2 regions of the Metabacillus sp. 22489 genome follow, and region 1 is predicted to be linked to the other one. Evidence: a T-box and tRNA genes for the amino acid it is inferred to sense, from the RefSeq annotation. Region 1 holds a T-box; the other holds one or more tRNA genes.
The links. The T-box of region 1 lies ahead of glyQ (glycine--tRNA ligase subunit alpha). A T-box ahead of a tRNA ligase gene usually reads a tRNA of that ligase, here a tRNA-Gly.
Positions count from the first base shown of each region.

Region 1 (15,032 bases):
TTTGCCGATAAAAGGTAAAGCACCCTCTTCAGGTAAAAAGCTGCCATTACCGATTGTTTTAAATGTGCAGTGACTATAATTTCCTAGATGACCTGCTCCCGCATCCCCGATGGCTTTTCGGACCTGTTCTTCATGTGTTACTGGTACATAAACAACTAATTTTTTTAATTTATCCTCGTAAGTAGGGATTAATACCTCAGTATTATGTAATTGAAGCGCATCTGCTAGTAAGTCATTAACTCCACCAAATGCTACATCTAAATTAGTGTGAGCTACATAGACTGCAATATCATGTTTAATACATTTCTCAATCATTCTCCCATAAGTTGTATCCGTTGTAAGCTTTTTTAGCGGCCTAAAAATTGGAGGATGATGAGCAATAAGTAAATCAACCTTTTTTTCAATTGCTTCATCAATTACTTCTTCAACAACATCTAGAGTAATCATGACATGTTGAATCGGTTTATTAAGTTTACCAATTTGCAAACCAATCTTATCTCCTTCTAGGGCATACGACTTCGGAGAAAATTGCTCAAATAATTGAATTACCTCATTTCCGTTAGGTATCTTATTCTTCATGATAAAACCTCCTGAACCAATTGTAATTGGCCTGTTACCTCTCTATACTTATCATTATTTCCATATGTATAGCCCGCATCTTCAAGCTGCTTTAGAATTGTTTTCCAATGATTTATTTCATGTGACCATTTTTTTTGAAAAATAGGCGATTTCTCTTTAGCTAAAATAGGACCAACCAATAAACCAGCTTGAAGCTCTATATTTTGATAAGGCTTCAACGGATCTCCTTTTTCAGCTACAAGTATTTCATAGATTTTATTATCCTCTTCTAAAATAGTTTCATCGATTAATTCCCAATCATTTTCTAACAACCATTGTCTTATGTAAATTGCATGGATATTTGGTTGTAAAACAAGCCTTTTTACATTAACTAATTTCTTTTTACCTTCTTCAAGTATTTTTTTTATGAGGCCTCCGCCCATCCCAGCTATCGTAATACAGTCAAGATGCTCACCATCTTCAATGACTGATAACCCGTCTCCTTTTCGAACTGAGATAACATCTGAAAGCTCGCACCTTAATACTTGTTTTTGAGCAGAATAAAAAGGTCCATCTGTAATTTCACCTACAATTGCCCCCTGTGCCTTCCCTTCTAACACAGCGTGACAAGGTAGATAAGCATGGTCTGAGCCAATATCAGCAAATATTGAGTTCTCCGGTAGATAATTCGCAACTTTTTCTAATCTTTGCGATAATTTTAATTCATTCATATTCTCACCACTATCATTAAGATTCTCTGTCATTATTTCCTTAAATATTAAATATATCAAATCGTTGTAAATAAATCCGAAAAAGAGCTTTACAAAATATTATAAAAAAAAATCCTTTACAAAAGCAAAGGATTTTTAGTGTTTCTTAAAGAATAGATGATTACTATCCCTGTTACCTCTCAAAGTAAGTTGTCCACCACTTTATTTATGCTTCGGTGAAATAACTACCGTGGAAGAAATGATCTTTCCAAGTATTCAGCTAAGCATAGAAAGCACTTAAATTATTCTGTATAAGTAAACTAACTATTTTAACTTTGATACCCATTCAGCCATTTTATCTAATTGTTCAGCATCCTGGATTAAACCACCTGGCATAGCGCCTCTACCTTCTTGAATTGTTTTCTTAATCCCATCTACCCCTAATCTTTCACCAGCACCGATTAATGAAGGTGCAGAACCTTGTCCTTGATAATTCTCCCCATGGCAACCGATACAACCTGCTTGTTGATATAATTCTTCAGGTGTAGCGTTTGCAAGATCCTCTGCTTTTTCCTCTTCGCCGCCGTTTGCAAGCTTTTCATGATCGCCAAGACCTTTAAAAGATAAAAGGAACATAAGGCCGATTCCTAGAACTGCGATTAATAAAAATGGAATAAGTGGATTGCGATTCATCATGTAACCTCCCTTATGTAAATAAAAAATTTTTCCTATTAGATAAGTTGCCCATCTAATATTTGAATGAATCTTTACAGGCAAAATGCATTAATAGATATACACTGCCTAAATTGAAGGATAAACTACATAATTTCATTTTAAACAACCTCTATTTTACTTTATATTCCCGATTAGTGAAAGCCTTATCTTTCATCACTTTAAAGATTTTCACAATTTAGACAAAAAAGTGATTTTTGTCCTAATATTCAAAATAAAAGATTGACATTACTATACATAATGCAAATTTTATAAGATAATAATACCAAAAAGAATCATGATTCCAATCGTACCACTAATTATTAAATATACCATTCGATAAAATTTCCCTAATGTCATCCACAAAATACAATTCCCTAAAACAGTTGCAGCAATCCATATTTGATTACTGTAGGATATTTTCTCTATTAAAGTTATAGAACAAATTAAAAATTGAATAAGAGTTATGCTTAATGGCACTTGAAATATTTTCCCGAATTTATTAAAGTAAGCGGTAACAACAATTGAAACTAAGAGTAAAAAAACTGCTATGGCCATTTGCAAAACAAATGACAATTCAGTAAAATAAATGACAAGAAGCGTAATTACTAATAAAAGAGCCAATAACGTAAGCAACAAAAACTTTGCGCCACTCTTTTTAGTTTTACTTAATAATTGGTCATCTTCATTATGATTACCTTCTGTATATAAAGCGAGAAGAAAGTTACAATAAGTATCAGGTAATAACTTGTTGTTTTTCCAATAGTGGATTTCATTTATAATTATTTTCTTTTTTTCTAGATTCATGTTAGTCATCCTTCTTAAATCTCGTCTGTTACTAATTAAAAAGACGGACAATGTGTCCGCCTTATCCTATTCTAAAAAGTCCTTAAGACGTTTGCTTCTGCTTGGATGACGTAGCTTACGAAGTGCTTTCGCTTCGATTTGACGTATACGTTCGCGAGTAACACCGAATACTTTACCAACTTCTTCTAAAGTTCTTGTTCTGCCGTCGTCAAGGCCGAATCGAAGACGTAAAACATTTTCTTCACGATCAGTTAACGTATCTAGAACATCTTCTAGCTGTTCTTTTAATAACTCATATGCAGCATGTTCTGATGGAGAAGTTGCATCCTGATCTTCGATAAAGTCTCCAAGATGTGAATCATCTTCTTCACCGATTGGAGTTTCCAGAGAAACTGGCTCTTGTGCAATTTTTAAAATTTCTCTGACTTTATCTGGAGTTAATTCCATATCTTCCCCAATTTCTTCAGGAGTTGGTTCTCTACCTAAGTCTTGAAGTAATTGACGCTGAACCCTAATTAGCTTGTTAATCGTTTCTACCATATGAACTGGAATACGTATTGTTCGTGCTTGGTCAGCAATTGCACGTGTAATCGCTTGGCGAATCCACCATGTAGCATACGTACTAAATTTAAATCCTTTACGGTAATCAAACTTTTCAACAGCTTTCATTAGTCCCATATTACCTTCTTGGATTAAATCGAGAAATAGCATTCCGCGGCCAACATAACGCTTTGCAATACTAACTACTAAACGTAAGTTTGCTTCTGCAAGTCTACGTTTTGCTTCTTCATCACCATTTTCAATTCGATTTGCAAGTTCTATCTCTTCATCAGCAGATAAAAGATCAACTCTCCCTATTTCTTTTAAGTACATACGAACTGGGTCATTTATCTTTACGCCAGGAGGAACGCTCAAATCATTTAAGTCGAACTCTTCTTCCTTAGCAAGGTCTTTTACATTAGGATCTTCTTCTACACCAGCAGTTTCACCTATTAATTCTACTCCTTGTTCACCTAAAAACTCATAATACTCATCCATTTGGTCTGATTCAATTTCAAAGTTCGACATACGTTCTGCTATTTCTTCATATGTCAAAACTCCTCGTTTTTTCCCTATTTCAGTTAACTGGTCTTTTACCTGTTCAAAGGTTACTTCAGTTTCATGGGTTTGTTTATCAGCCATTGGATCCCCTCCTTCCAAACTTATCACTATCTGATAAGCATCGGATTACTATTTAGCATTATTACCATTTATATTAATCGATGTGCTTTTGTCACAAAAAGTAACTGACACATCTAGGATTAACTCACTCTGTTTACTTTCGTCCTACAAATCAAACTTTAAGTGATTGTTTTAATTGGATAATTTCCATTGCAATTTGAGCAGCTTCTTTATATTGTTTATTTCTTTCAGCTTCATTTTTTTCTGCTTCTTTTTCTTTTATCATTAACATTTTTTGATGATTCAACACCTGTTTTATATAATCAGTAAGCTCCTGCTCACTAACTTCCGGATTTAAAGGAATCATTGCAATATTTGATACGATATGCTGTAACTCCGGATTTGGAAGTCTGGATAAAAACGAACTAACATTTTCTGGATTTCCCTCTTCATAATATGCATATAAATAAGTTACAATTGCTTTGTGCTCTTCAATATTAAATTGTAATCCTAACCGTTCGAGAACTTTTTCAGCAAAGTCCTTGCTTCTAAGCATATGTCCAATAAGCATTCTTTCTGCAGTATGAAAGGCTGGCAATAAACGTTTTGTATTGATTGGTTTTCTTTGGTACTGAGATTCTTCTACACGTTTTTGGACTGAGCCTTGCTGCTTCGGTTTGTATTGTGATTCTTTTTGCTGAAGCTGCTCTTTTAATACATCCATCGAAAGGTCAAACTCTTTTGAAAGCTGCTTTAAATATATTTCCTTCTCAATCGCATTCTCCAATTTACTAATCTCAATCATGACATTGTCAATATATTGAAGCCTTTCCCCTTCGTTTTGAAGGTTTTTGCCCCTACGGAAGTATTTCATTTTAAATGTCATTAACGGAACGCTTGCCCCTATTACATCATTTTTAAATTTATCTGCACCAAATTTATTGATGTAGTCATCAGGGTCTAATCCATCTGGAATAAGAGCCACTTTTACTGTACAACCTGCAGCAGTTAAGATCTTTGAAGCTCTTATTGTTGCTTCAATTCCAGCGGAGTCAGAATCATAACAAAGAGTCACTTCATTTACGTTTCTACGGATAATTTTTGCCTGTTCCTCTGTAAGTGAAGTACCCATTGTTGCAATTGAATATTCCACACCTGAACGATCGGCTGAAATTACATCTGCATATCCCTCAAATAATACTACCTGTTGATTTTTTCGAATATGTACTCTTGCTCGATTAAAGTTATAAAGTAGCTTACTTTTATTAAATATTTTTGTTTCAGGACTATTTAAATATTTCGGCTTTTCGTCTCCAAGAACTCTTCCAGAGAATGCTACCGTAGCTCCATGGTGATCCGAAATTGGGAACATGATTCGATTTCGAAATCGATCAAAAAAGTCCTCTGAGTTATTTTTTTTTACTACCAATCCAGCTTCTTCCATTACTGATAAATCGAAATTTCTACTCTTAAGAAACTTTGTTATTAAATCCCAGGAATCTAAGGCATATCCAATTTCAAACTTATCGATTATCTCTTTAGTAAACCCTCTGTTTATAAGGTAATCTAATGCAGGCTGACCTTCTTTTGTATTTATCAATAAATGGTGGTAGAATTTTTTTAATAACTCATGCGCTTCAATCATTTTATCAGCATCTTTTGAAACGCTTGTTTGATTTACAGATGGTACAGTTATATTAGGCAATTCAATATTTGCCCTATCAGCAAGATGTTGTGCTGCTTCAATAAATGTATAGCCATTATGCTGCATAAGAAACGAAAAGACATTTCCACCAGCGCCACAGCCAAAACAGTGATAAATCTGTTTATCTGCCGAAACGGAAAACGAAGGAGATTTTTCTCCATGAAAAGGACATAATCCAAAGTAGTTACGACCTTGTTTCTTCAATTGAACATATTCACTTATCACATCAACAATGTCAGAAGTTCGTTGTATTTTTTCGATTAATTCCTCGGGAATTCGATTTCCCATATAAACAACTCCGTATTTAAAGATATTCGAGATTCATTTCAAATCTCCTGCATCTTTCGACAAAATTTTTTTCATTGTTGTGATAAAATTTATAATATCTGCTTCTGTGAATTTTTTCGGTCCTTTTGTAAACTTGCCACCACGTCTTTCCATAGCTGATAAATATCGAAATTGCAATGCAGTGTCAATATTACTCTCTGTATAAATTTTACCTCTTGGAGTAATAACTAGAACTTCTTTTTTTAATAACAGACCTGCTAAGCCTATATCCTGAGAAACGACTAAGTCACCTTTCTTCACATGGTTGACAATGTATAAATCTGCCGCTTCTTTGCCTGTATCAACAAAGACCCATTTCCCTCCATAGGTTTTTTCTGAAACATGGTTATAAGAGGCAACAAAAACCACTTCAAATTGGTATTCATTTGCAATGGTCATTATTTCTTGTTTCACAGGACATGCATCTGCATCAACATAAATATTCATTGTTTTTCGTCATAATCCTCTATTCTACATTACTCCGACAAATTCCTTCTTTTGAATGCATTCAAATCAAAACAATTTCGGAAATAAAAGACTTTTGTCGAATTATTTTTTGGGATATTTCTTGACAGTTTACAATTAATAGTTTATTCCTCAAAGTCAAGTTCTAAACCTAAAAAAAATAATTTTATCACAATTTTTTATTATAATATAAAATTCTACAAATATCTATTGTTTTTTTGTTTTTAGTTCCAAATTAAGATCAATCATAGTGATGGCTTATATCGTCAAAAAGTATAAATCGTTTAGTATACCGATTTTATTCATGAAGCTTTGCAATAATATTTGCCGTTTCCTCAACAGCTTTATTTGATACATCAATTACCTGACAGCCAATTTTATCAACTATTTTATCAAAGTAGTCTAATTCCTCTTTAATTCGATTAATATTCGCATAAAATGCTTCATCATTAAGTCCTAATGATTTTAATCTCTCTCTGCGAATATGATTTAGCTTATCAGGACTAATTCGCAGTCCTATACATTTTTGTGCTGAAACTTTATAAAGTTCTTCTGGTGGTTCAACTTCAGGTACAATCGGAACATTGGCTACTTTAAATCTCTTATGCGCTAAATATTGAGAAAGTGGGGTTTTCGAAGTACGTGATACACCAATTAATACGATATCCGCCTTGAGGATTCCCCTAGGATCTCGACCATCATCATATTTGACTGCAAATTCAATTGCTTCAACCTTTTTAAAATACTCTTCATCAAGTTTACGGACTCTACCGGGTTCATACTTTGCCGCTTTTCCATATGAGTTTTCCATAATATCAATAAGAGGGCCAATGATATCATAGTAAACAACTCCCTGTTTAACAGCTTCTTCTATTAAATATTGTCTTAATTCTGGTATGACCAACGTAAAACAAACTATTGCATTATCCTCTTTTGCAAGTGATAATACTTCTAAAATTGTCCCTTTGTCCTCAACATAAGGAATTCGTTTTATTTTTGTATTTACCGACACTCCATTGAATTGGCTAGCTGCTGCTTTTACAACTAATTCTGCCGTTTCTCCAACAGAGTCCGAAACAATATACACCATGCGGTAATTCATCATTTTACCCCTCTTCATTATTTGAACTAAACTTTTTAGCAATAAGTTACGAGGATCTCATCATTTTAGACTTTAGAAGATTTCCCTCTATAACATCTTATTTATTTTCAAAAACGCTATTGAAGCAATTTCATTTCAGTTAATGTTTTTCCCCTTTTATCTCTAATATCGTCAATTCAAAATGAATGTATTACCCACTTCTTTATAGAAATATTATATACATTCCTTCATTTTTGAAAAGAAATATGTTCTAACACATTTACTCTTTAGAAAAAGAGCTGACAATTGGTCAGCTCTCAGGTTAAATTAAAATCCTCATCCGTACTGCTAATTACCTGTTACTTAACTATAATATTATTTATTTGCGCAAAAGATTGAATTAATTTTGATAATTTAACCATTTGTGCTAAACGATTTTCTTTTACAATTTCGTTTTCAGCCATGACCATCGTATGGTCAAAGTAAGCATTAATTACCTCTTTAAGACTAGCTAATAGCTGATAACCTTCCTTCTCTTGACCATTTGTCAAAAGAGTAGATACATCTGTCGATATACGTAAATATTCTTTATATAATGTTTCTTCGTATTCATTTTCAAATAATTGTGGGTTAATTTCCTTTTCAATACCTTTTTTTGCAATATTCATTACACGAGATAACGATTCTACTTCCTCTTTAAATCGCTCAGTCTTAGAGATTTCGTTAAGAATTTTTGCGCGATTCACTAATGAGGTTACTTCAATATTTGACGATTCTAATACTGCATCAACGATATCATGTCTAATTTTCTCTTCCGCAAATACGTGTTTTAGACGTAATTTAAAGAAAGATAAAAGATCTTGCTTCGTATCAGACTTTGCTATTTCCTTATAGAAGTCCAATGTCAAATCGAATAATTCAGGCAATGCAAGTTTCCAGTTTTTAGCTAGCAATATTTGGACAATTCCACTAGCCTGCCTTCTTAATGCATAAGGATCCTGTGAACCAGAAGGAATTTTATTAATTGCGAAAAAACCAACAATTGTATCAAGTTTGTCTGCAAGGGCAACTATTCCACCGACATTTGAATTCGGGATCTCATCATCAGCATGTCTTGGCATATAATGTTCGTTTACAGCTAATGCAACTGCCTCTTTTTCCCCACTAATTCTTGCGTATTTTTCACCTATTTTTCCTTGTAATTCAGGGAATTCATAAACCATATGTGTAACGAGGTCAAATTTACAAATTGATGCAGCACGGGCAACATCTTTCTTTTCTTCTTCAGATACCTTTAATTTATCTGATAATATTTCTGCAATTTTAACAATTCGTTTTACCTTTTCTCCAAGTGTTCCTAATTCCTCATGGAAGACAATTTTATCTAATTTCAAAACAGCATCTTCAATTTTTAGCTTTTGGTCTTCTTTATAAAAGAAATTTGCATCTGATAATCTTGCACGTAAAACTTTTTCATTTCCTCTTGCTACATTTTCAAGATGATTGTGGTCACCATTTCGAACTGTGACAAAAAATGGTTGTAATTCTCCGCTCTGATTTCTTACAGGAAAATATCGTTGGTGCTCTTTCATAGTCGTAACTAATACTTCATCAGGTAAAGATAAATAATCCGCTTCGAATTTTCCAAACAACGCAGTTGGATACTCAACAAGATTATTTACTTCTTCCAATAATTCAGCATCAATTGGAATAACCCAATTTTGCTCTGCTTCCATCTCAGAAAGCTGATTAACAATTGCTTCTTTTCTTTTGATAGGATCTGCTAATACAAATTGCTCTAACAATAGCGCTTCATATAAAGAAGGTGCAGCTATTTCAACCTGACTTCCTAAAAAGCGATGGCCAAAAGTATATGAATTAGTTGTTACTCCAGCTATTTCAAATGGGATGATTTCTTTGCCAAACAAGGCAACAATCCACTTAATTGGACGAATGTAACGCATGTCTTGGTTACCCCAACGCATATTTTTAGGAAATGTTAGTCCTATGATAATTTGACGTAATTCTGTTAATAATGTTTTTGTTTCCTGTCCTTTAATCGATTTTTGCACATGGACATATTCGACACCATTTATTTCTTTAAAATAAATATCTTCTACATTTGCACCTTGACCCTTTGAAAAACCAATTGCAGCCTTTGTCCAATTCCCATTCTCATCAACAGCAATTTTCCTTGCAGGGCCTTTTGCTTCTTCTTCAATATCAGGTTGTTTTTCATCAACCTCTTTTACTAAGACAGCTAATCTACGAGGTGTAGAATAAGATTTGACCTCTCCATAAGAAAGCTTTTTATCATTTAGCCACTCAGAAACTTTAGTAGTAAATTGATTAGACGCATCTGTCACATAATGTGCAGGTACTTCCTCTAACCCGATCTCAATAAGTAAATCCTGTTTACTCATTTGCTTCTCCTCCTTCCTTCACTAACATTGGAAAACCTAGTTTTTCTCGTTCCTCATAAAATGTTTTTGCAACTTTACGAGCTAAGTTCCGCACTCTAGCAATATAGCCTGTGCGTTCAGTGACGGAAATGGCTCCTTTAGCATCTAATAAATTAAATGTATGGGAGCATTTTAAAACATAATCATAAGCTGGATGGACTAAGCCTTCATCCATTTGACGAATTGCTTCCTTTTCATAAGTTGAAAACAATTGGAACAACATCTCTGTATCCGATGTTTCAAACGTATATTTAGAATGTTCATATTCCGGCATCAAAAAGATGTCGCGAACAGTAAATCCCTCAGTCCATTCAAGATCAAATACATTTTCTTTATCCTGTATATATGAAGCTAATCTCTCAATCCCATAGGTAATTTCGGCAGAAACGGGTTTACATTCTATTCCACCTACTTGTTGGAAATATGTAAACTGAGTAATTTCCATTCCATCCAACCATACTTCCCATCCCAATCCTGCACAGCCTAAAGAAGGGTTTTCCCAGTTGTCCTCTACAAAACGAATATCATGCTCCAATGGGTCTATTCCTAAAGCACGTAAGGAATCTAAATAAAGCTCTTGAATGTTGTCTGGTGATGGTTTCATAATAACTTGAAATTGGTGATGCTGATAGAGACGGTTTGGATTTTCGCCATAACGCCCATCTGCAGGTCGTCTTGACGGTTCCACATATGCAACATTCCATGGTTCTGGCCCGATACTTCGTAAAAATGTATATGGACTCATTGTTCCAGCACCTTTTTCAGTATCATATGCCTGCATTAAAATACACCCTTGATCAGACCAATGCTTTTGTAGTGTAAGAATCATTTCTTGTATATTCATTATTGATACACCTCCATAAAGTTTTCCATATTATAAATAATTAGTGAAGAAAACAAAAAGCTCCCATCCTTATGCCAAAAATCGACATAGGGACGAGAGCTTACCCGCGGTTCCACCCTATTTGCTCACCTAATTATAAAGGCAAGCCACTTTCAATTACTGCTCCAGAACGCCTTTCATTACGAGCCAATCCTTAGCTTTCACCGTCCTAAGGTCGCTATTAATGGTTATTCGTAACTACTTCTTTCCTTCAACGCAAACTGTTAAATTCTAATTGCATATTAATCTAAAAATTCTCCGATGTCAATATACTGTATATTTTTGTACATAGGTATCATAGCTTCCCCTTTAAGGAATCTAATTGGTTTAAGAAACGCTTTGATTTAAGAGTCAGACCAGAATACTCTTGGTAATACGCTTCTATGACATGTTTGATCTCTTTTTTTGTCTCTGATTTCAAGGAAATCTTCCCTAATCGATTTAAGTCAAAATAATAAAATAATCTAAGTAATTTAGCGGTTGTTTGGGAAATAGGAATTCTATACGGATCAATTTCAAAGCAACGATGACAAATGAATCCTGCTTCTCTAATTGAAAAGTGAAATGTTCCTTCTTTATTTCCACAATTAGTGCAGCAATCAAATTGTGGCTTCAATCCTAGCAAAGGTAATATTTTTATTTCAAATATGCTCATTAAAATATCCGGGTCAACTTCTTCATTCAAATAATCAAGGGTCAGCTTATATAATTCAAATAAAAAAGGATTGCTTTCAAAGTTCTCAGTACTTTTATCAAGTAATTCTGATATGTAAGAGGCATAAGCTGTTAAAAAAATATCCTCACGTATAAACCGATGCGAAAAAATTGTTTCACCTTGCTGCAAACTTCCTAAACCAGTTGATTTTTGAAACAAAAACGTTCCATAAGTAAAAAGTTGGGTAATAGACGTAAGGCGGCTATTCGGTTTTTTAGCGCCTCTCGCCATAACCCCAACTTTTCCAAGTTCTCTCGTATATATTGTTACAATTTTATTTGTTTCACCATAGTCCGTCGATCGAATGACGATACCTTCACATTTTTGAAGCAAATTCCCTCACCTTCCAAAGGTTTAGGCAAGATCAGGAAATTGGAAAATCCATTTCAGCTAGTTCATCCTCTTGAGAATCGGGTCCTTCTTCATTCTCCTTTTCTAATTCTTTAAAAAGAAGATAAGTATCAATGCTACCTGTCTGAGAAAAAACTTTCCAGGTAAAATCCAACATAAAAACCCCACCTTTCAGTTGTTAAGACTAGCAAACAATAAATCCAATTTCATTACCATTATCTTGACCTGCATTTCATCATTTCATGTCAAACATTTTTTGCTAACAACATTTATGAATAATTCTTTTATCCTCAATATTCATCTTCTCTAAATCCATAGTCTCGCAACTGTGATGCCTTATTACGCCAATCTTTTTGAACTTTTACCCATAGCTCTAAAAATACTTTTGAACCTAGAAGTGCTTCGATATCGACGCGTGCGCGTTTCCCTACTTCTTTTAGCATACTTCCTTGTTTTCCAATAATAATTCCCTTTTGTGAATCTCGCTCTACAATAATTGTAGCTGCAACATATATAGCCTTATTATTTTCCCTTCGCTCAAGTGAATCCATTACAACAGCAACAGAATGCGGTATCTCTTCTCTAGTCAAATGAAGTACTTTTTCGCGAATTAATTCTGTTATAATAAATCTTTCTGGATGGTCTGTTACTTGATCATCTGGGTAATACTGTGGTCCTTCTGGTAATAATGATTCAATTTGTTTTAATAAAGTATCAACATTATTACCTTGTAAAGCAGATATCGGAATGATTTCTTTAAAAGGATATAAATTTTTATATTCTTCGATAATTGGTAAAAGCTCATCTGGGTGAATTTGGTCAATTTTATTGATGATTAGAAAAACAGGCGTATTCGTCTGCTTCAACCGTTCAATAATAAATTCATCCCCTCTGCCATATCCTTCTTCCGCATTAATCATAAAAAGTATAAGGTCAACCTCTTTTAATGTATTTTGGGCTACCTTCATCATAAAATCTCCAAGCTTATGCTTTGGTTTATGAATCCCTGGTGTATCGATAAATATCGTCTGTGAATTTTCAGTAGTATAAACACCTTGAATTTTATTACGTGTTGTTTGTGGTTTATCACTCATAATAGCTATCTTTTGACCAATAACTCTATTTATAAATGTAGATTTCCCTACATTTGGTCTTCCAATAATTGATACAAATCCTGATTTAAATCCTTGATTATTACTCATCTAAGTCCTCCGCTGAAAACGCTCCTGGTAGTAAATCTTCTACATTTATTTCCTGTATATCACCTTGTAAATTGGTTAGTATTACCTTCATATCTTTGGGACAAAGCTCTGAAATAACTTGACGACAAGCTCCACAAGGGGAAACAGGTCTTTTCGTATCAGCAATAACTGCTAATGCAACAAAGTCTTTGTCTCCTTCAGAAATGGCTTTAAACAATGCTGTGCGCTCAGCACAATTTGTCATGCTATATGATGCATTTTCTATATTACAACCTTTATAGACTTTTCCATCCTTTGTTAACAAAGCCGCACCAACATTAAATTTAGAATAGGGAGTATAAGCCATATTACGTGCTTCTTTCGCTTCACTGATGAGATGTTCAATATTCACAACATTTCTTCCTTTCTAAATTAACTATCCATTTCTTACTATTATTTTACCTAAACCAATCAGTAATTTCACGTTTTCTTCTATTTTGTTATTTAATTGTAAGAATTTTCGAAATCCACCACAATAAAACTGGATTTCATTCAAATAGGTAAATGTCCATAAACAATAATTAATCCTATTATAACCGAAAGTATTGCATACACCAAAACCGCACCAGCTGCTGCATCCTTTGCAGCCTTTGCAAGGGGTCTTTTTTCTTTTGTAACCAAATCCACGACATGCTCTAAAGCTGTATTGATTAACTCAAGTGAGAGCATCCCACCGATTAAAAATAGTAAAATAACCCACTCAAGTTTTGTAAATGACAGCAGTAAACCGATAATAAGCATCAAAATTGATACAACAACATGTATTTGAAAATTGCGCTCTGTTTTAAATGTCTGTACGATACCGGTCGAAGCAAACCAAAAGCTTTTGTAAAAACGCTTCCATTCAGAGTTCCGAGGTTCTTTTAAGTCCATAACTATTTAAAATTTCCTTTTGTTTAGTAAACATTACTTTCTCGTCTTCCTCTGTCATATGATCATAACCTAATAAATGTAAAAATCCATGGACTGCAAGGAAGCCAAGTTCTCTTAAAAAGGTATGTCCATATTCTTCAGCCTGTTCTTTTGCTCGTTGGATAGAAATAATAATATCCCCCAATACTGGTGGTTGCTCTATACCAATGATTTCAATTTCTCCCTCTCCCATTTCTTCAAGAGCAAATGAAATAACATCGGTAGGCTGATCCTTATCTCGATATTCACGGTTTACTTCTTGTATACGCTCATTCGTTACAAACGTGACTGAAATTTCAGCATCTTGGGCAACCTCTTCCATGTCAGCAGCATATTGTAATAAATCCTCTATTGTTTTAAGTTGTTCTTCGACTAATTCGTTCGTTTCATCAATTAAATCGATGATTAATCTCATGATTGTTTCACCTTCTGCTTTTTCGTTAATTCGGGGTATTCAATTCTTGAATGAAATATCCCTTTAAGTGATTCACAAAATGACTTCGCAATAATATCTAATTCTTTTAACGTTAAATCACATTCATCCAGCTGATGATCCTGTAGTCGATCAGCAATAATCGAACGGACTAATTTTTCAATTTTATCCGGAGTTGGATTTGACATTGATCGAACAGCTGCTTCAACACTATCAGCAATTGAGATGATGGCGATTTCCTTCGTTTGTGGTTTTGGACCTGGATATCGAAATTCTTCCTCATAGATTGAATCATTTGTTTGTTTTGCCTGATGATAAAAATATTTTAACAGGGAAGTACCGTGATGCTGTTCTGCAATATCAATAAATTCCTTAGGCATTTTATGTTTTTTTAGCATGTCCACACCATCTGTCACATGTGCAATAATAATATTTTTACTTAACTGTGGTGACAGCTTATTATGTGGATTTTCAATATTCATTTGGTTTTCAATAAAATACTGTGGCCGC
Region 1 is NZ_JBQENT010000019.1:31,340-46,371, forward strand. It holds gene ACTJJ9_RS12800 (Nif3-like dinuclear metal center hexameric protein) at 1-579, opposite strand, end outside; gene ACTJJ9_RS12805 (tRNA (adenine(22)-N(1))-methyltransferase) at 576-1,289, opposite strand; gene cccA (cytochrome c550) at 1,593-1,961, opposite strand; gene ACTJJ9_RS12815 (hypothetical protein) at 2,250-2,786, opposite strand; gene rpoD (RNA polymerase sigma factor RpoD) at 2,853-3,968, opposite strand; gene dnaG (DNA primase) at 4,120-5,940, opposite strand; gene ACTJJ9_RS12830 (YaiI/YqxD family protein) at 5,974-6,426, opposite strand; gene ACTJJ9_RS12835 (pyruvate, water dikinase regulatory protein) at 6,743-7,546, opposite strand; gene glyS (glycine--tRNA ligase subunit beta) at 7,885-9,948, opposite strand; gene glyQ (glycine--tRNA ligase subunit alpha) at 9,941-10,831, opposite strand; T-box leader at 10,917-11,094, opposite strand; gene recO (DNA repair protein RecO) at 11,166-11,918, opposite strand; gene ACTJJ9_RS12855 (YqzL family protein) at 11,950-12,093, opposite strand; gene era (GTPase Era) at 12,227-13,138, opposite strand; gene ACTJJ9_RS12865 (cytidine deaminase) at 13,131-13,529, opposite strand; gene ACTJJ9_RS12870 (diacylglycerol kinase family protein) at 13,670-14,050, opposite strand; gene ybeY (rRNA maturation RNase YbeY) at 14,022-14,504, opposite strand; gene ACTJJ9_RS12880 (HD family phosphohydrolase) at 14,501-15,032, opposite strand, start outside.

Region 2 (15,032 bases), on a different contig from region 1:
GTCCACCCTTGATTTTACGCTTATATGGAAAAGGAGAGGTTATCTTACCAGATACACCAAGGTGGAAGGAGCTCATCCCCCATTTCGATCTTCTTCCTGGGGCACGGCAAATTATTTATGCAAAGATCGATACTGTCAAAACATCATGTGGATTTAGCGTCCCATTTTATACCTACAATGGTGAACGCGATACGCTGCAGCAATGGGCTTTAAATAAAAGCGACGAACAATTAGAAGCGTATCATAAAAAGAAAAATTCAATAAGCATGGATGGAATTGTCACACCTATTGGGGAACAGTTTGTAAACGCAAAAAGTTAAGTACACACCATTAATAGATAAGGAAGTATACCTATGAAACTACATTTACTTACTAGCATTCGAACGAATAATTTTACTGATGATGAAATGATGGCGAAAATCAAAACGATGTGGGAGGAAGCTTCTAGCAAGCTAGAAAACAATAAAGAATGTGTTTATGGAGTTTATTATGATTATGAAAATAATTATAAAGGAGATTACTCAATAAGTGTTGCCATTGAAAGGGAAGGCAATAATGGGCTAGCCTTCATTGAAATACCGGATAACAAGAAATATGAGGTCTTTAAAGTCGATATGAATGATGAACAAGGCATCTTGAAAGCATGGAGTACCATCTGGAAGCAAGAAGAGACAGGTGTATTAAAGAGGGATTACTCTTATGACTTTGAAAAGTATTATCCTAATGGTGAAATTGAGATTTATATTGCAGTAAAGTAAGGGGAAAATAACTGCATTTATAAGAGGTAAAAGGAAAAGTAGAACAACAAATATTAATAAGACCAGCTCTTTTAGGGGTGGTTTTCTTTGTGTTTGGAAAAAAAATAAACTACTTTGAATCTAATAGAGAAAATGAAATTTGTATTGCAATAAGATGAGAAGAAAAGATAACTGCATTTATAAAGGAAAATCGGAAAAGAAATACGAATAAGACCAGCTCTTTTGGGGTGGTTTTCTTTGTGTTTGACAAAAAAAGTAAACTACACGTAAAAATCTGATATGTCACAAAAAGCTCCCACTTGTTAAAATCCGTTTTTATCTTCCTGAAAAAAAGGAGGTCAACATTGTGCACCTTTTTAGTCAATATCGTTTATCGTCTTAAAGCTAGATGCCCTTTATAATTGAAATTAAGTAAGCGTTTACAAAATACTCGTCAGGTGGTGGGAATAAGGTGAATACAAGGATAAATTCGAACCAACTGGAAACAAGCTCAGATGTAAATCTTAAATTGAAAACAAAACGAAAGCTATCGATGAAAAAGTTTCTATCGTATATGGCCTTTGTTGGTCCAGCACTACTATTTTTTATCTTGATTCAAATTATTCCTTTCTTTATGGGAATTTACTATTCCTTTACATCATGGAATGGAGTAAGCTCAACGATCGAATGGGTTGGCTTGGACAATTACGTGAAAATATTTACGGGAGACGAGAAATTTTTCAATTCCTTTTTATTTACAACAAAGTTTATGTTTGCGGCTGTCATTATAAGTAATTTAATTGGTTTTACATTAGCTCTACTATTAAATGCCGCATTAAAAACGAAAAATATTTTAAGAACCGTCTTTTTTATTCCAAATGTTATTGGTGGACTATTACTAGGGTTTATATGGCAGTTTATCTTTGTTAAAGGCTTTGCATCAATTGGTAACCTGACGGACATTGCTTTCTTCAAGCTTCCGTGGCTTGGTGATGAAGCAACTGCATTTTGGGGAATTGTTATCGTCTTTGCATGGCAAATTAGTGGTTATATGATGGTTATTTATATCGCAGCCTTACAAGGGGTGGATACGTCTTTACTAGAAGCAGCAAAAATTGATGGGGCTTCTAACTGGTCCGTTTTAACGAAAATCATCGTCCCGCTCATTATACCTGCATTTACGATTTGCTTTTTCTTAACGATTTCAATGGCATTTAAAATTTTCGATTTGAATCTTTCTCTGACAGGTGGCGGACCGTTTAATTCAACGGAATCGGTTGCGATTAATATTTATCAAGAGGCGTTTATGAATAATCGATATGGCTTAGGTACGGCAAAGTCGATTTTATTCTTTTTAATCGTCGCAGTCTTTACGACCTTCCAAGTGTTGTATACGAAGAAAAAGGAGGTTGAGGCATAATGTTAAGAAGGTATACATTTCAAACATTTATATTAGAGATTGTTGCCATTATCCTCGCTCTTATTTTTCTCGTACCATTTTATTTTGTCTTTATTAATTCAGTAAAAAGCTTTTCAGAGATATTATTAGATGCAGCTGCGTGGCCAAAGGAAATTTTATTTAGCAATTACGCGAAGGTATGGGAGATTATTAGCTTTGAGCATGCTTTCTTTAATTCCCTTATTATTACGGTAATAAGCATTGCTGGAATTGTCGTCATTAGCTCAATGGCTGCGTGGAAAATGGTGCGTACACCAGGAAAGGTAAGCAAATTTCTCTTTGTATTCTTTGTTTCTGCAATGGTCATTCCCTTTCAAACAGTGATGATCCCGCTTATGAAGCTTGGGGGCATGATGGGGATTATGAATAGCATTCCAGGGATTGTCATTATGTATTTTGGCTTTGGTGTTTCTTTATCGCTTTTCCTGTTTCACGGTTTTGTTAAAACAATTCCACAGGAAATTGAAGAATCTGCTAGAGTAGATGGATGTAGCCAATTCGGAGTTTTTTGGAGAATTGTCTTCCCGCTATTAAAGCCGATTACCGTAACGGTTATCATTTTAAATACGTTGTGGATATGGAATGATTACCTGCTTCCACTACTCGTGCTCCAGGATGCCGAGCTGCGGACAATTCCATTAGCGACAAGCTCGTTCTTCGCTCAATATACGAAGCAATGGGATATGGGTCTAGCAGCACTAGTACTTGGGATTGCACCAATTATCGTTTTCTTTCTGTTCTTACAAAAGCATATTATTAAAGGTATTGCTGCTGGTTCGATTAAGTGAGAGGGAGAGAAGGGGGACAGTCCCCACAATTGTTGTGGGGACTGTCCCCAAAAAGACGAATTTCTAGCGCGACAAACTCATTTTTCGCTTAAGAATAGGATGCAATTTGGCAGTTTAATACTAGTAAAAGCACGAATTATCGTTGGTTACTCCTCTAGCAGTTTATGAAAGGGAAGCAGCCTGTTTAAATGAAGTCATGGCCGTATGTAAAGTGGCTGTTTTAATTAATGGGGGACAGTCCCACTACCATCGTGGGGACTGTCCCCCAAAAAAGAGTCACTTTTATATAAAAGATAGATAACATAACAAGGAGGTCAATGGGGATGAAGAAGCTCTTGCTCGTATGTTTATCGATGTTATTTTTGGTTGGGATGATTGTTGGGTGTAGTTCAGGGGGGAAGCTGGAAACAGGTGGACAGTCTAATTCTAATTCTGATACGAATACCGATTCTGGTGATAATGGGGATGTTGTGACGCTTAATTTATTTCAATTTAAAGTAGAGATTGCTGACCAACTACAAGAAATGATTAATGAGTTTGAAAAAGAGCATCCGAATATAAAGGTAAAGCTTGAAAGTGTTGGTGGTGGTGCAGATTACGGTGCAGCGTTAAAGGCGAAATTTGCCTCAGGTGAAGAGCCAGATATCTTTAACAATGGAGGCTTTAAAGAGCTTGAATTGTGGAAGGAGCATTTAGCGGATTTATCAAATGAGCCATGGGTTGAGCATGTTCTTCCAATTGGGAAGGTTCCGATGACAGGTGAGGATGGAAAGCTATACGGGATGCCTGTAAACCTTGAAGGATATGGCTTTGCTTATAATAAGGACTTATTCAAAAAGGCAGGAATTACAGAAACGCCGAAAACACTTAGTGAATTAAAAGAGGCAGCTCAAAAGCTAGAGGATGCAGGAATAAAAGCATTTTCGGCAGGATATGGGGAATGGTGGGTTATTGGACAGCATTTATTAAACATTCCATTTGCCCAACAGGAAGACCCTTCAGCATTTATTGATGGATTATATGATGGTTCAATGAAATTTGCCGATAATGAGAAGTTTAAGCAATTTAAGGAAGTCATTGATACAGAAATAAAATATGCAACAGGAAACCCGCTTACAACCGATTATAATACACAAGTAACATTGTTTGCTTCAGGTGAAACAGCAATGCTTCAACAAGGTAACTGGACTGAAAATATGATTTATGAAGTGAACCCTGAGATGAATATGGGCTTTATCCCAATCCCGCTTAACGATGATGCAAATCAAGATGTTTTACCAGTCGGCGTACCGAACAACTGGGTATTAAACAAAAACTCAGAGCATTTAGAGGAAGCGAAAACATTCCTAAACTGGATGGTGTCCTCTGAAACAGGAAAACGTTATATTACCGAGGAGTTTGCCTTTATCCCAGCGTTTGATAATATTGAAGCATCTGGCTTAGGTGACTTAGGTAAAGAGGTATTAGAATATTCAAAGGCTGAAAAGACGATTCCATGGACTTGGTTTACATGGCCAGATGGAGCAAACAAAGAATTTGCCGCTGCGATTCAGGAATATGCAGCAGGAAAAATCGATTATGATACATTGCTAGAAAAATTCCAAGCGACTTGGGACAATTTAAAGTAAAATAGAGAAAAAAGCATGCCATGACAGTCGGCATGCTTTTTACCTATACGAATGTTTTAGAGACAGCATGAATAATCATGAAGAATGTCGGTAAGGAGGTTCTTTTAGGAATGTTCCGAACGAGTATACGAAATAAACTAATTGTTTTACTGCTCCTTATCACGATCGTTCCATTTGGGACCTCGATAGTGACAACCTATTTATATACGAAAGAGTCTTTAAAGGATAAATTTGTTGACGAAAACGTAAACCTGTTATATCAAGGGAAGTTGAATGTTGAAGGATATATTGATGAATTAAAAAATCTATCGCTATCGTTTTATACAAATATCGATTTTATGGCGTATTTACGAAATCCCGAGCTTGATGATGATTATCTTGCAAAGGAAACAGTGAAAAATGTCATTTTAACGATTCTTCACGCTGAGGAAAATATTAATCGAGTCAATATTGTATTTATAAAAGATGATCTAAATGTTTCCGTTTCAAAACGCTCAAGTGTTGTATTTTCTCCATTCATAGAAGAGCTTGAAGCGGAAAATTACGAAAAGGCATTAAAAAATAAGTACTATGTGTACCTTGAGCCGATGCACGTTGTTCAAGGTGAAAAAGCAGCAAATGATAAACGGAACAAGCGAGATATCTTTACGTTACACAGAGTGTTGCTTGATATACCTTCAAACGATTTATTAGGTTATATTTCATTAGATATTGCCCCGTCTCAAATTATTAATATAAGTGAGAAGCTTTATGTGAAAGACAAGGAAGAGTTTTATATTATTAGCTCAGAAGGAGAAATGATTTTTCAATCAAATAATGAGGTTTCTGAGGATGAGGCTTGGATTAAGAAATTAACCGCATCAAAGAAACAAAGTGGGACGATGGAGCTTGAAACAGATTCCTTTCAAGGGTTAATGATTTATGACAGAACGTCTGAAGCTTCTGGAGGCTGGATATTAGCTAAACGTATTCCGTATACATCTGTATTTGAAAGTGCCTTAAGTGTTGCGAAAATCAATATTCTTTTTGGGATTATTGGCTTATGTCTTGTTATTTTAGGTTCCTTTTTCGTTTCGTTTAAAATCACTTCCCCAATTCGAATATTGCTTCAGCATATTAACAAGGTTGAAAAAGGCGATATGAATGTCGAATTTGTTCCATTAGGAAAGGATGAAATCGGTGTATTAGGTAATCGTTTTCAGGAAATGATCGGGAAAATTAATCAATTAATTAACCGTGAATATAAGCTTGAGCTTGAAAATAAAACGAATCAATTAAAGGTTTTGCAATCACAATTAAATCCCCATTTTTTATATAATGCTCTGCAGTCAATTGGAACGGTTGCCCTTAAAAATAAAGTGCCACAAATCTATACGCTTGTGACCCATCTTTCGAAAATCATGAGGTATGGCATGAATATTGATGAGGATGTAGTTCCATTGGCAAAGGAGATTGATTACACAAAGGCCTATTTATTATTGCAAAGAGAACGATTTGGGGAGCAATTTACGTATTCATTAGATTTTGCGGAAACGGATTTATCGTTAACCGTTCCGAAAATGATTCTTCAGCCAATTATCGAAAATTATTTTAAGCATGGCTTTGACAGTCGAGCTGATTCAATTGGACAGCTTGCAGTTGAAGGGAAACGACAGGATGACATGTTCGTCATCACCATTCGGGATAATGGAATTGGCATGAGTGAAGCTCGACTAAATCAAATAAGACAAACATTAACAGACACACAGCAAGAAAGACCGACAAAAGGAACGAATATTGGATTGAAGAACGTCTATCTTCGGTTAAAGCTCTATTATGGTCAAAAAGGGACGCTGCATATTGACAATCAAAAAGATGGGGGAATTTACGTCTCGATTACATTTCCAATCGAAGCAAGGGGGACTTTGGATGAAGGCAATCATTATTGATGATGAACAGCATGTGAGAGAGGGATTGCTCTTATTAGCGGATTGGGAACAATTTGGCATTACCGATGTATATGAGGCAAAGGATGGTGCAGAAGCGAAGGAGCAAATTACAGAGCATCGACCTGAAATTATTTTTACAGATATGAATATGCCGAAAGTAGACGGAATTGATTTATTAAAATGGCTGCATGAAAAGAACCTGCAAAGCAAGATTATCGTTGTCAGCGGGTATGATGATTACCACTATATGCGGAATGCCCTTTGCTACGGAAGCTTTGACTATATATTAAAACCGATTGACCCCGTTATTTTAAATGATACGTTAGCACGTGCAACAAGTGAATGGAAAAAACAACAGGTTGCACGTGCCTCAACCTTGGAGGCGACAAGAGTCATAAATGAAGTAAAGCCGTTATATTGGGATCACCTTTTGACAAATTTACTTACTCATTCCGTCATTTCTCAAGAAACGGTCAACAAAATCCAAGCTGAATTTGCGATCAATCTAAAGCAGGTGCAATGCACAGTTGTTGTTTTAACACTTGTTCCGATCATTCAAAAGGCATTTGGTGAGGATAAAAATTTAGCGTTTTTTACACTATTAAATATTTGCAATGAAATCATTCAAGGGAAAAACAAACATGGGCTTTGTTTTCGCAACGAGACAAAGGACAACGAAATTGTTATGTTCATGTGGGAAAAAAGCGACTATTTAATCTCGCAAATTCATGAATGTATTTACAAATGCTATCAAATGAAGCTACCAATTGCCGTTGGTAAAGAATCACATTCATTGCAAGAATCGTATCAATCTGCGCTCCTAGCATTGAAAAAGCATAACCTATTAGGGAAAAGCAATAATATCGCCTATTATCATGATATGGCTAAAAGCTCTCTCCTCCATTTATTTGATTATTCGCAGGAGCTTATGTGGGCACTACGCAGTGGAAGCATGGAAAAGGTAGATGAAATTTTACAAGGATTATTTCACCGCTTGCAAATGAATCATGAGCTTTCGATGGAGCAAATTCAAGCTTGGGAAACACAATTTGAACAAATGCGTTCGAACTGGCTAAAGGAATATAGTATAGATGAAGCAACCGTCTTATATAATGGTGTGAACTATTGGGAGGAGGATGGATTGTTTTCCTTTCAAAAATTCAAAGAGGAGAAACGAAAGGAATTTCATCAATTGCTAGAATTATTATCAAAGGTAAAATACCAAAAGGATAAAAATAGTATCCAAGAAATTGAAGCATATCTTCGAAATCATTATGATAAGGAAATTACTTTACAAGAGATCGCGGATCGCTTTTATTTAAGCAGAGAATATATCTCACGGAGATTTAGGCAGGAATATGCTGATACCATTACAAATTACTTAACAAATATTCGGGTGATGAAAGCGAAGGAATTACTAGAAAACCCGCATTTGAAAATCTACGAGATTGCGTTTATGGTAGGTTATCAGAACGAAAAATATTTTAGTAAGGTGTTTAAAAAATCGACAGGATTCACACCAAATGAATACCGTGCTCAAGTCGTTTCGAAATAGAATGAAAACACAATTAAGAGAAAAGCCAACATCTTTCCTCAGAAAATGAATAATATATAGAAACTTTATTTTCGAGGAGGGATCATGTGAAGGATGTGAATGTGCAAATAAAGGAGCTTGAATTAAAAATAAAAGACCTAGAACATCAAATAGACCGCCTTGAGGATAGATATTCTAACCAGCTTGATGAAAATGATATACGTGCTGTCATTGACAAAGTGCTATCAGAAAAAGAATTTGCAACACCAAAGCAAGTAGAATCCTCAGTGAATGAAAGTCATCTTCAGCTAGTAAAATGGATTATTGGAACAGGGATTAGTGTAGCAGCAGTTATTGTTAGTATTTTTCAATTTATATAAGGGAAAGAAGAGGCTGCTTTTACTTTTAGCAGCCTCTTTCATTTTTATTATAGATATGAAGCGATTAAATCAGCATTTCCATTAAGTGTATATTGCCCGAACTCATATGGAAGCAGGAAGTGATCACCTTTTCTAAAGCTGTAGGTTGTTCCATTATGTGTAAGCTCACCATCACCATCTATTACACTAACTAATGTGAACGGTTTTTCCTGTGTTAATGTTGTCGTGCCTGAAAGCTTCCATTTTTGTACAGTAAAATATGGACATTCTACATATGTTGTCATTTCAGCACCATCGATTTGTTCTGTTGTTGGTGTTACCTCTGTATGAGAAGACGGTGTTTCTGTTACTTCAATGCTTTTTTCGATATGTAGCTCACGTAAATTTCCTTCTGCATCCTTACGGTTAAAGTCAAATACACGGTAAGTTGTATCGGAATTTTGCTGTGTTTCAAGGATGATTGTCCCAGCACCAATTGCATGAATTGTACCACTTGGAACGAAGAAGAAATCGCCAGGCTTAATTTTTACTCTGCGTAATAATTTGTCCCATTCACCATTTTCAATCATGCTCACTAATTCTTCCTTCGTTTTTGCATGATGGCCATAGATGATTTCAGCGCCCTCTTCACAATCAATGATATACCAGCATTCGGTTTTTCCTAGCTCACCGTTTTCATGCTCGTTTGCATATTCATCATTAGGATGAACCTGAACAGATAAATCTTGATTTGCATCAAGAATTTTCGTTAATAATGGGAAGCGGTCACCTTCGATATGACCAAATAACTCACGATGCTTTTCCCATAGCTCACCAAGGGTTACACCTTCATACTCACCATTTTTTACAACGCTTTGACCATTTGGATGTGCGGAAAAAGCCCAGCACTCACCTGTTGTTTCAGTAGGGATCGTATAATGGAAGGATGTTAATTTTGTTCCACCCCAGATTCTATCTTTAAATATTGGATTAAAAAATAATGGCTCTTTACTCATTCTCCAATACCTCCTTTATCATTTTACTTTATCTATTAGTTTATTTGTTACTTTATCTATTTTAGTAAATAATGTGGAATTGGACAATTTATTTTCGAAACATAAGAGTTATTTTAGTCGAATTTTAAGATGTTCGCAAAAAAACCTTGCGAAGCAGCATTTCTAGTTATATACTATTAAAGTATCTTTTTTGACGATTATCGACAAAAACCATTGGGATTTTTAAAAAAAATGTTGATTCTAGTAAAGATAACTGCTATAATGTTATACATGTCACATCACATGCGGGTGTAGTTTAGTGGTAAAACCTCAGCCTTCCAAGCTGATGATGAGGGTTCGATTCCCTTCACCCGCTCCATACATAATACTGGTTGCAACGCAGTGTTTCGTTTCTTAGATAAACGAGGCATTGCGTTTTTTAATGTGAAAAAGAGGTGAAGGCTTCATGCCAATCACCTTAAAGCTTAATAAATATCGAATGTAGCCTCGCCGCCATGTATTTGGGTAAACATTTTAGCCAATGCTTGTAACAATTGAGCAGCATCCTCTTTTGCTTGCGAAGGCTGCAAATAGACGAGATGTAACGCATCGGTCGTGCTTGTTGAGACGGCTGTTCGCTTTGAATCAACATAAGGGCTGCCAAATGGTCCGTTTTCATCAACAGATACAAGCTTTTTTGCCATTGAAACGTCACGACCATTGATGGCAAGATATGTCGCTTGATCTGTTCCAATTTCAATGCTAACATTACCTTTTATTTGCTTAACATCATATATTCCTAGAGGAATTTGATATTGAAGTGATAGAAAATTATTTAAATCGACTGCAGAGTTCACATAGTCTAAATATTGCTGCTTTTGGACACGACGATATAACGCTTCACTTGATGGACGATATCTCGACGGATCTGTTCCAAACGTTTTAAATAATTTTCGCCATTCATTAATTGCAGGTATTTCAGTGATCTTTTTGTCAGCATAATCAAAGTATAATGATTCTTGAAATAAACGTAATCGTCCCTTTAGCATTTGTGGTGATTCGGAGACTTGAATATTTTGATAATGAACGACACCTAGCTGAAAATCATTGACTAGCTGTTTAATCTTTTGGCTAATTTGAATTTCCATTTATTATTACCTCCACAATGTTCGTACATTTATTTTATCATAGATGAAGCAAAGTCTTTAAAAGGAAGGGGGAGAAGTGATGAATATTGAGCAGTTTAAAGAAGAGGTTATTGCCTATAGTAAGGAAATTGGCATTGATAAAATTGGCTTTACGAGTGCCAATACATTTGAAGAGCTCAGACAGCGCTTGATCAAACAGCAGGAATTAGGCTATCAATCCGGCTTTGAAGAGCCTGATATTGAAAAGCGAGTGACACCTGTTGCGTTACTGCCGAAAGCGAGCTCAATCATTTCGATTGCTCTAGCCTATCCTTCGAAAATGAAAAACGCACCGAGAAGTACGAAGGAAGAACGACGCGGGATTTTTTGCCGTGCTTCATGGGGACAAGACTACCATACGATCTTACGTGACAGGCTTGGGAAGCTTGAGAAGTTTTTAAAGGAAAAGGTACCTGACATTCAAGTGAAGTCAATGGTAGATACAGGTGAGCTATCCGATCGGGCAGTTGCTGAACGTGCAGGCATTGGCTGGAGCGGAAAAAACTGTGCCATTATTACACCTGAATTTGGCTCCTACGTATATTTAGGTGAAATGATTACGAATTTCCCGTTTCCTCCTGATACGCCAATGGAGGACCAATGTGGCAGCTGTACAAAGTGTCTAGATGTTTGTCCGACAGGAGCACTCGTCCAGGGAGGGCAGCTTGATTCAACAAAATGTATTGCCTTTTTAACGCAAACAAAGGGCTTTTTACCTGATGAATATCGAACAAAAATCGGCAATCGGATCTATGGCTGTGATACGTGTCAAACGATATGTCCAGTAAACAAAGGGAAGGATTTTCATTTTCATGAAGAGATGGAGCCAGACCCGGAAATTGCAAAGCCAAAGCTAAAGCCGCTGCTCACGATAAGCAATAAAGAGTTTAAAGAAAAGTATGGCCATATTTCAGGCTCTTGGAGAGGGAAAAAACCGATCCAGCGGAATGCCATTTTAGCACTGGCTCATTTTAAGGATACAACCGCACTACCCGATTTAATCCAATTGATGCATAAGGACCCAAGACCAGTTATTCGCGGAACAGCTGCATGGGCAATCGGAAAAATTGGTGGCGAGCACGTTGCAGAAGAGCTTCATAAAGCATACGAAAAAGAAAACGATGAAGAAGTAAAAGCAGAAATTAAAAAAGGATTGGCTTTTTTAGAAAAAAAATAAGTGGTTGCTTGCAAATGAACTTGTAAGCAGCCACTTTTTTGGTACATTTTAATAAACTCGGCGGGAAATCAACCAACTTCAACGGAAAAACTGTCAACTTTGGCGGAAAATTTGTCAACTTTCTGAAGAAATCAACCAACTTTCCGAAAAAATCTGTCATTCGACAAAAAACGTCATAGCTTCCCGCCTGATAAAAGACATTTCTTCATAACTATGACCATACCTTTTAATATAATACAGGTGGTGGTGAGGAGAAATGAAGCAACTGCTATTAGACTTCAATAAAAAGAAGCTCGACATGCTTATAAATAAAAAGCCATTCACGCAATATCGCGATGACGACCGAGAGTTTCAAGCGTTGGAACGGAGAGTACGCTTATGTGAACAGCGTGGAATTGAGATCATTAAAGGGATAACGGAAATCAAAATAACAAATGTTGCGGAACGGTCGCAAAAAATAAATGATGTCGAGTATACATGCCATCATAAATGGTTAACAAAACAAGATGACTCGATGTATTTAGAGGAACGATTTGAAGAGCGAAGTGCAAGAATTTTTCAGGATGAGCTTGTTGAGGATATGCTTATCGAAAAGCACGAGCCGGCGGTTGATCATCATGTAAGCAATGTAGAGCAGCTAACAAGAGAGCAGTTTACTTATGATCGACTTGCAGCTGTCCAGTATGCAGAGCTGTGGTGGAATAGTACAAATCCAGCTTATAAAAATTTTGAGGTCAATTGTACGAACTTTATTTCGCAATGCTTGCATGCAGGTGGTGCAAAAATGAGGGGCTACCCAAATCGCTCCAGCGGTTGGTGGATGCAAAACAATAATTGGAGCTATAGTTGGTCTGTAGCCAATTCAATGCGGATCTTTTTAGCGAATTCCAAAGCTGGCTTAAGAGCTAAAATCGTAGGTGAGCCTGAACAATTAATGCCAGGGGATGTCATTTGCTATGATTTTCAAGGTGATGGCAGATTTGATCATACGACATTTGTTGTGGCAAAGGATAAAAAGAATATGCCGCTAGTGAATGCGCAAACTTATAATAGTCGGATGCGCTATTGGTCATATGAGGATTCTACAGCCTATACACCTAACATTAAATATACATTTTTTCGAATTATCGATGATACGAGTTCAAAGTAAAAAGTGGTATAATGTCCTTTTGAAGGGTAAAGAGGGGCTCGAATGTCTAAAGGCTATCCTTCTTTAGTAAATAGTTGGGGTGGAAACAATGGCATTACACGTCGTATTATATCAACCAGAGATTCCTGCAAATACAGGAAATATTGCCCGTTCATGTGCGGCTACGAATACAACGCTACATTTAATTCGTCCACTTGGATTTTCGACAGATGATAAAATGTTAAAACGTGCGGGACTTGATTATTGGGAATTTGTGAATGTTGCTTTTCATGATTCATTAGATGAGCTTTATGGAAAATACCAAGATGGTGAATTCTTTTATTTAACGAAATTCGGTGAGCAGCCACATACGGCATTTGATTACAGTGACGTTGAAAAGGATTATTTCTTTATTTTTGGCCGTGAAACAACAGGCTTACCAAAGGATGTCATTAAGGCAAACATGGACCGCTGCCTACGAATTCCAATGACAGATGATGTACGTTCATTAAATTTAGCAAATACTGCAGCCATTCTTATTTATGAAGTATTAAGACAACAAAATTATCCGAGCTTAGGCTAGGTAAATCCTTGCTAGGACGAGAAAATGACTGATTCGATAAAGAATCAGTCATTTTTCGTGTACCCTTATTTTTTTACGCCTGGCTTGCTATCATATCCAGCAGTAAAGATAGCTGTTAGAAATGCTAAGCTAACACCAAGTATTAATAAAAATCCCATCGTGTTTGTCCCTCCCAAAATTCTTTACGAAATTAGAGCAAATCCACAGGGTATGTAATAAAGCATACTTTGAATCTTCCATTAAATCAACATGTACTAAAACGAAAAGATAACGATTACATCTTTTCCTATTAGGTTCCCCATGTATCGCGTGTTTTATCCTTTTTCCTAGTGAGCAAATTCTCATTTCACGAAAATTTGAACACCTGCAGGTAACCCCTAAGTCTTTCCTAATTATAACGTAATCAGCACTTGATGTGAATGTAAAAGAAGATTTTTACAATAAAATTTATCAGAATTAATCAAAAGCTTTTTAGAATGTTAAAGGACATCCTCGCATAAAGTGTATTAATCCGCACAAGGTTTTTACATCTACGACCAATGATGAAGGAGGTCCTTATGGATATCTTAAAAAAAATTGAAAAGTATAGAGAAGATGAGCAGCGTTTAAAATGGGAAGGAACCTTCGTAGAGTATTTGGATATTGTCAAGGAAAAACCGTGGGTTGCTCAATCGGCTCATTCGCGAGTATACAATATGATTAAAGATGCAGGTATTGAAGAGGTAGATGGAAAACGGAGATATAAGTTTTTTGACCACCAGCTATATGGATTAGAGGATGCGCTGGAACGCCTTGTCGAAGAGTATTTCCATCCTGCCGCAAAGCGTTTAGATGTCCGAAAGCGGATTTTGCTTTTAATGGGACCAGTAAGTGGTGGGAAATCGACACTTGTCACTATGCTTAAACGTGGATTAGAGGCTTACTCTTTAACAGATCGCGGTGCAGTTTATGCAATAAAGGGCTGCCCGATGCATGAGGATCCTTTACATTTAATTCCGCATCATCTTCGTGATGATTTTTATCAGGAATATGGCATTCGAATCGAAGGGAATTTATCACCGCTAAATGTGATGAGATTAGAGGAAGAATATGGTGGACGTATTGAGGATGTAAGGGTAGAAAGGGTATTTTTATCTGAGGATAAGCGGACAGGGATTGGAACGTTTAGTCCATCGGATCCGAAATCACAGGATATTGCCGATTTAACGGGAAGCATTGACTTTTCAACGATTGCTGAATATGGTTCAGAGTCAGACCCGCGTGCATACCGCTTTGATGGTGAGTTGAACAAAGCAAACCGTGGGATGATGGAGTTCCAGGAAATGCTGAAATGTGATGAAAAATTTCTCTGGCATTTGCTTTCCTTAACACAGGAAGGAAATTTCAAGGCAGGCCGCTTTGCCTTAATTTCTGCGGATGAATTAATTGTTGCACATACAAATGAAACAGAGTATCGTTCGTTTATTTCAAACAAAAAGAACGAAGCGCTCCATTCGCGGATTATCGTTATGCCTGTTCCTTACAACTT
Region 2 is NZ_JBQENT010000028.1:40,475-55,506, reverse strand. It holds gene ACTJJ9_RS16260 (pyridoxamine 5'-phosphate oxidase family protein) at 1-320, shown strand, start outside; gene ACTJJ9_RS16255 (GyrI-like domain-containing protein) at 354-758, shown strand; gene ACTJJ9_RS16250 (carbohydrate ABC transporter permease) at 1,291-2,157, shown strand; gene ACTJJ9_RS16245 (carbohydrate ABC transporter permease) at 2,157-2,984, shown strand; gene ACTJJ9_RS16240 (ABC transporter substrate-binding protein) at 3,308-4,612, shown strand; gene ACTJJ9_RS16235 (sensor histidine kinase) at 4,723-6,540, shown strand; gene ACTJJ9_RS16230 (response regulator transcription factor) at 6,521-8,095, shown strand; gene ACTJJ9_RS16225 (hypothetical protein) at 8,182-8,454, shown strand; gene manA (mannose-6-phosphate isomerase, class I) at 8,502-9,449, opposite strand; tRNA gene ACTJJ9_RS16215 (tRNA-Gly) at 9,734-9,807, shown strand; gene ACTJJ9_RS16210 (B3/B4 domain-containing protein) at 9,914-10,576, opposite strand; gene queG (tRNA epoxyqueuosine(34) reductase QueG) at 10,656-11,792, shown strand; gene ACTJJ9_RS16200 (amidase domain-containing protein) at 12,049-12,942, shown strand; gene trmL (tRNA (uridine(34)/cytosine(34)/5-carboxymethylaminomethyluridine(34)-2'-O)-methyltransferase TrmL) at 13,022-13,504, shown strand; gene ACTJJ9_RS16190 (PrkA family serine protein kinase) at 14,062-15,032, shown strand, end outside.
Region 2: it encodes a tRNA-Gly, which carries the amino acid that the T-box ahead of glyQ (glycine--tRNA ligase subunit alpha) is inferred to sense. The anticodon was not compared.